Regions from separate parts of the Alkaliphilus crotonatoxidans genome, predicted to be linked through region 1. Evidence: riboswitches for the same ligand, from Rfam matches in the RefSeq annotation. Region 1 holds a riboswitch; the other holds the start of a gene.
The links. A riboswitch is a leader RNA that binds a small molecule or an ion and turns the genes downstream of it on or off. The one in region 1 is predicted to bind FMN.

Region 1 (3,409 bases):
CCGTTCCAATACGATATATTTGGCCAGACGATTTTTTTTAATTTCCTTTTCAAAGGCCCCCCGGCTCCAGGGAACAGGGAAGGAGCGATTTTCAATATCGGCCACCTGCTTAATATCCCTTAATTCCATAGGCCTGATCATTAACCCTTCCATTTATCCTGATACCTGTCCTTTCATTTTCTCTTCATACTGTTTTTCGGCCTGGGATTTCCTCATATATATTGGCAGCAGCTCACTGGCAGTCTGAAGTTTTCCCTCCTTGGCCCTTATTCTGGCCAGTTCACCCACCATTGCTGCCCTAATCATAGACATGGGCTCTGGTGCAAAGGTAGCCGCCTGACCAAGGGAATCAGCCAATGTACCTTTAAATTTAGCCTGGGCATCTCCTGTAAATAAGACTCCTTCTTGATAGGACTTTAGTATTTCCACCAATTCCTTTATCTCAATAACCCTTGGTTCCATTAGCTGAACCAGCCCTTCTTCCTGGCGCCTATAAAGGGCTGTATAAACCGATTCCCGCTGTGCATCGATGATGGGGCATATCATACTGCTGCAAAAGGGAAATTGGTAGGCCAGGGCCTGAAGGGTAGAAATACCCACTACAGGTTTATCAAGGGCCTGGGCCATGGCTTTAATGGTAGTAAGGCCAATTCGTAAACCCGTGAAGGAGCCAGGTCCCAGGGTTGATGTAAAGATATCAATATCTGACGGCGTCAGGCTGCAATGTTCCAGGGCAGCCTTAATCATGGGTACCAGCTTTTCTGAATGGGTTCTTTGATGATTAATTACGATTTCTGTCAACAGCCTTTCTTCCTCCAATATCGCCACAGAGGCGGCTATAGAGGATGAATCCAGCGCTAATATTTTCATTCCTTAAACAACTCCTCAATCATATTCTGATAATAATCATTGGTTCCCCTTACACATAAATTTCTTTCTGATTCATCAACTACGGTTAAATCAATCCAGAGATAGTCTTCAGGAAGCAAAGGCTCAATTTGGGTGGGCCATTCTATGATGCACACCCCATCGCCATAAAAATATTCCTCATAGCCGATATCTTCCATTTCAAAGGGATTGCTAATGCGATAAACATCAAAATGATACAATGGAAGCCTGCCATCATATTCCTGGATAATGGTAAAGGTAGGACTGGTAACAGCCTCTGATATTTGAAGCCCCCTGGCAAAGTATTGGGTAAAAGTGGTTTTTCCAGCCCCTAAATCTCCCGATAGACAAATGATGTCTCCGGGATTCACCATTTCAGCCAGTCTTATCGCCACTGCCGCTGTGGCCTCTTCGTTATAGATTTTTTTACAGATCATACTACATCTACACCTACTTATCGTCATTTTTTAACTTTATTATAATACTATCCATACTATACACTATTTTAGTATATTTTATTTTCTCATAACAGAAAAGCATAAGTAGACAAAAAAAATTCCAGTAGGGTTAAACACTACCGGATTTTTTTACCCTACCTTCTTAGCAGGGGAGAGATTCTTTTATAGATTAATGATGTCACCAGGGCAATCAACAGGCCTTTAAAGAGATTAAAGGGGGTGATCCCGTAGATCACCAGGGTTTTTAAGTCTACTATATGACGATTAACGGCTGTACCCATACTGATAATCCCTTCAAAGGGCATAAAATTGGCATAAAAGGGAATTAAAAGATACAGGTTTGCCAGTACCCCCACTGCACACATAGCCACTGTTCCTGCAAAAACCCCCATTAGGGCATGTAATTTATCTTTTTTCAAATGATAAATTAAAGTGGCTGGCAAAACATAGGAAACACCAATTATAAAGTTTGCCAGTTCTCCTACACCACCGGTTTGGGTCTTTGTGATAAAATGTAGAAATACCTTAACCAGTTGGATTAGTACACCCGCCATTGGTCCCAGGGCAAAGCCTCCTACCAGGGCCGGAACATCACTTAGGTCAATTTTCAAAAATCCCGGAAAAATGGGCAGGGGAAAATCCATCGCCATTAATAAGTAGCCCATTACCGCTAAAATTGAGATCTTAACTAAACTGCTGGTTGATAGCTTATTCTTAGTTATGCCATAGGTTCCTTCTACTTTTTGCATACTGCTGCCTCCTTGTCTCACCTATTCTTCTTTATTTTGTAGTCAGGAGAAAACCACATAAAAAACACCCGAAGGATTTTCTTCAGGTGTTGAATAGACATAGTTTTCATACTAAAACAAAACTAATCTTCTCCCATCCAGACTTTACTGTCGATACTGGAATTTCACCAGTTCAATCGATTTTAACAATCGACTCGCGGATTTTAACCGCCGGTCGGGAATTTCACCCTGCCCTGAAGAATAGATATCTTTTATTTATTTTTAATATTATTATAACCCCAACAGAGGAATTTTGCAAGAAAATTACATTTGTTTAATTAAAAAACTTAAATTAGTTAGACGCCCTTTTCATATAGGATATTTCCTCTTCAAGGGTAAAGTTATATCGCTTCAATAAAAAAAGAATTCCCAATAGGATCATCAGCTTAGGCGTAAAGTATAAAATTCTAAGCCAGCTTCTTGACATAATTTCGCCAATTGACCAACCCGTGAGCTTTAAAGCCACCAGGGAATAGGGTGTTTCCACCAGGGCGTTAATCACCAGACCGATTAAACAAGAAAAGAAGCTGGCTCGAATACTAATCCTCAGTACAATTAAAGTAAGAATAACCAGTGTAAGGGCCTGACATAGCATGTGGATTCCAAAGCTCATGTATTTTCTAATGAAATAAGAGGCAATCCCCTGAAGAATACCGATCAGTATGATTCTTTTAGGGGGAATCTCCTTCCCCAATAAATGCAAGCCTAAGGTAACAATTAATATTGCCTCTGGTATAGAACCCAATAGAACAAAATTCCAAGGCATCGTATCCATTATTGATCTCCTTTACACTTCCTTTTCCCCATGTACTATTTCTGATAAACAACCTCTCCGTTGATAATGGTATATTCTACAGAAGCCTGAATATCAAAGGGGTGTTTATCCCAAATGACAATATCAGCATCCTTACCGATCTCAAGGCTGCCGATTCGATCTGCCAGACCAAGAATTTCTGCCGGGTAAATTGTGATCGCCTTTAGGGCCTCCTCCTCGGCCATTCCGGCCCCCACCGCCAAAGCGGCGCACATTGGCAAGTGCTGCAATGGAATAACCGGATGATCTGTCATGATTGCCACTTTCACTCCAGCTTTATTTAAAATACCTGGGGTTTCAAAGGTTTTATTTTTCAATTCAAATTTTGAGCGTTCACCAAAGCTGGGCCCCACCACAGCAGGATAGCCTTCCTTTGCCAGCTCATCAACAATTAAGTGCCCCTCCGTGCAATGCTCTAGGGTTAGCTTCAGGCCAAATTCCTTGGCAATTCTTATGGATGT
Region 2 (3,409 bases), 1.0 Mb from region 1:
CCATAAAATTTATCATCTCAGGTGTGATTACTTCCGCTGCCGCCACTAAATCTCCTTCATTTTCCCGGTCTTCATCATCAATGACAACAATCATCTTTCCTTTTTTAATATCTTCGATGGCTTCCTCAATCGTATTGAATTGATATGTCATAATTGACCTCCTTCTTTCATTAATTAAACCCATTTTGAGTTAGCACTTCCATGGTAAGCCCGCTATTTTGACTCTTTTCCTCTGTTTGAACTTTTATCAGCTTTTCTACGTACTTTCCGATCAGATCACATTCCAGGTTTACTGAATCTCCTATTTTTTTACGAAGCAGAAGGGTCTCATCCTTTGTATGGGGAATAATGGATACTTTAAATTCCTCTGAATCGACATATTGAATAGTAAGGCTGACACCATCTATGGCGATAGAACCTTTAAGAATCATATACCGCACCAGGGTCTTTGGGGGCTTTATGGTGATCCACTGGGCATTATGCTCCTGTTGAAAGGATACAATAGTTCCCATATCATCAATATGTCCGGTGACCCAATGGCCGCCCAGCCTTGAACCCAGCCTTAGGGCCCGCTCTAAATTGACAGGACTACCCACCTTTAAATATCTCAGATTGCTTCTTCTCATGGTTTCTGCCATAACATCCACCTGAAAGCTATGGCTATTATAGGCAGTTACCGTCAAACAGACTCCATTGGTTGCTATGCTGTCACCTAGCTTTACATCGTTAAGAACTTTTTTTGCATTGATTAACAGCCTGGCTCCATCACCATTTCGAGATAGTCTATTAATTGTTCCGATTTCCTCAATAATCCCTGTGAACATTATTGTCTCTCCCTTCTACATAGGCTTCTATCAATATATCCTCTGCATAGCTTTTTACTGTTATATTTTCCAGTTGAATGGCGTCAATAACCTGCTTAATGCCATTACCGCCAACTGGTGTAGGGGCCCTTTCCCCTCCCAGAATTTTAGGAGCAACAAAAACCATAATTTTATCGACTATAGATGCTTCCAATGCGCTGCCATTTAAGGTGCTGCCTCCCTCTAAGAGAACACTGTCTATTTCCCTTTTTCCCAGCTCTGCCATTAGAGATACCAGATCTACCCGTCCGTTTCGACTTGGTAATTGTATTACCTCCACCTGATGCTCCTTTAGCTGGGCAATTCGATGGGAATCAACATCCCTTGTGGATGCTATAATGGTTGGCTGTTCTTTGGCTGTGGTTACAACATGAGAGGTTAAGGGGATACGACAATGGCTGTCAACAATAATTCTAGTGGGGTGCGTCACCTCTTGACCGGATTTTCGAGTGTTGAGCATGGGATTATCAGCGATGACTGTATTGACCCCCACCATAATTCCTGAAACCCGATTTCGAATATGATGTACGTAGGCCCTGGATTTCTGACCAGAAATCCATTTAGCGTCTCCTGTCACTGTGGCAATTTTCCCATCCAGGGTCATGGCAGTTTTTAAAATACAAAACGGTTTTCTCTGGGTAATATATTTGATAAAAATTTCATTTAATGTGGCAGCTTGATGCCTCAATACGCCAAGGGTCACTTCAATACCATGGTTTTTAAGAAGTTTAATGCCGTTACCCGCCACCAAGGGATTGGGATCTGTCATGGCCACCACCACCCGTTTGATTTTAGATTTTATGATGGCCTCTACACAGGGGGGAGTTTTTCCATGATGGGAGCAGGGTTCAAGATTGACGTAAAGGGTAGCCCCCTCCCCCTGGAAATCGATTTTTTTCAGTGCCGCCAGCTCTGCATGGTCTCCTCCAAACCGATCATGATGGCCTTCAGAAATCACCTGTTGATCCCTCACAACAACCGCCCCCACCAGGGGGTTAGGCCTGGTTTTTCCCCATCCCCTTTCGGCCAACTGAAGGGCCCTTTCCATCATTTTTTCATCCATTAAATTCACCTCTTTAATATTCAAAATAAAAAGCCCTGAGGCATAAACCCCAGGGCATGATAATTTTAATTTAATCCTGAAAACACAAAAATATATAGCTGAATACTAGCTTTTGATATTTTTGTCTTCTCTACCTTCTTCCATCCAGACTGTACTGTCGGCTCTGGAATCACACCAGATCTGCCTTTCGGCTCGCGGGCTTCGCATACGCGTTACCGCCGGTCGGGAATTTCACCCTGCCCTGAAGGTCATATTATTTTGTCATTTATACAATATCATAAAATTCCATTAACAACAAGTCTAAAAAGTAATTATGCTACTGCTCTTATATTATAGATATTCTTTAACCCAATGGGTTGTTGAAATATATTATATCTACTCTTTAAGTTAGTTATTGATATATAAAATAAGAACTTTCCTGCTTAGTATTCAATGACTTATTATGTTAGAAAATTCCCTATACGAAAATGGGTCATTTATAAATATGCAACTTACCCTCTATTTTACATGATTACAGATGTTTTACTATACTTGTATTTATTCAACACCTCTTAAATGTCTATAAAAAATTAAATTATGCCTGTAATTATAAGCTCCTTATGGCCTTTAGCAAATATTGATTGGTACCTTTATTGTTTTTTTTACATATTGTAGTCAATAATGACAAAAGGAGGGTTCTTATGCTACAGGCTTTCTTCATTGCAGCGGCCGTTAGTATAGATAGCTTTAGTGTTGGTGTAGCCTTTGGAATCAAACGTATCAAAGTACCCCTGCGATCAATTGTCGTCCTAAATTTCATTTCTGTTTTATTATTGGGATGTGGTTTTTTTGCAGGCAATTTCTTAAGCAGGTTTCTGCCCCCAAGATCTACCGACCTTTTAGGTTCTTTTATTATTTTATTAATTGGTATATGGTATTTAATTCAGGGTTATCTGAATCATCGTTATCCAAGGGAGAGCTTAGCAGAGGCTACTGCCATTGCCACCATCAGTATAAAATCTCTGGGGATTGCTATTAATATTTTAAGGGACCCGACTCAAATAGACCTGGATATTTCTGGTGTTATTGATATTAAAGAGGCCGTAATACTCGGCTTTGCCCTGGCGGTTGATTCCCTGGCAGTGGGTATTGCCCTTTCAATTACCTCTATTGCCGCTATTGTATTGACCTTATTGATTGCAGCCATTATGAATTTTATACTGCTTCTATTTGGCATACACCTGGGAAAGCGTTATTTGGGTATACACCTGGGAGAACGAACCGCCGTCGTTCCCGGAATCATTTTGATTGTAATGGGGTTAATTAGACTTTTTTAATTTCATGCTTCAACATTATATGGGCATACTAAAATAAAATGATATTTACCGGAGGATAAAGGATGAGCTTCAACATTGAGCACTATCTTGAGACATTTGCCATTTATATTATTTATCTTTTAGAGGGAATTGGAATATTTATTATTGCCTATTCCTGCATACGGGGA

Region 2: another riboswitch for FMN. It lies ahead of ribD (bifunctional diaminohydroxyphosphoribosylaminopyrimidine deaminase/5-amino-6-(5-phosphoribosylamino)uracil reductase RibD); the one in region 1 lies ahead of ACYQ1I_RS08475 (ECF transporter S component).

What each region holds. Positions count from the first base shown of each region.
Region 1 is NZ_BAAHXS010000004.1:1,261,188-1,264,596, reverse strand. Features, by position in the region: gene rimI (ribosomal protein S18-alanine N-acetyltransferase) at 1-153, opposite strand, end outside; gene tsaB (tRNA (adenosine(37)-N6)-threonylcarbamoyltransferase complex dimerization subunit type 1 TsaB) at 154-870, opposite strand; gene tsaE (tRNA (adenosine(37)-N6)-threonylcarbamoyltransferase complex ATPase subunit type 1 TsaE) at 867-1,325, opposite strand; gene ACYQ1I_RS08475 (ECF transporter S component) at 1,481-2,095, opposite strand; FMN riboswitch at 2,217-2,340, opposite strand; gene ACYQ1I_RS08470 (hypothetical protein) at 2,427-2,909, opposite strand; gene ACYQ1I_RS08465 (amidohydrolase) at 2,945-3,409, opposite strand, start outside.
Region 2 is NZ_BAAHXS010000004.1:242,463-245,871, forward strand. Features, by position in the region: gene ACYQ1I_RS03700 (bifunctional 3,4-dihydroxy-2-butanone-4-phosphate synthase/GTP cyclohydrolase II) at 1-151, opposite strand, end outside; gene ACYQ1I_RS03705 (riboflavin synthase) at 171-824, opposite strand; gene ribD (bifunctional diaminohydroxyphosphoribosylaminopyrimidine deaminase/5-amino-6-(5-phosphoribosylamino)uracil reductase RibD) at 805-1,926, opposite strand; FMN riboswitch at 2,055-2,179, opposite strand; gene ytaF (sporulation membrane protein YtaF) at 2,607-3,242, shown strand; gene ACYQ1I_RS03720 (DUF1622 domain-containing protein) at 3,305-3,409, shown strand, end outside.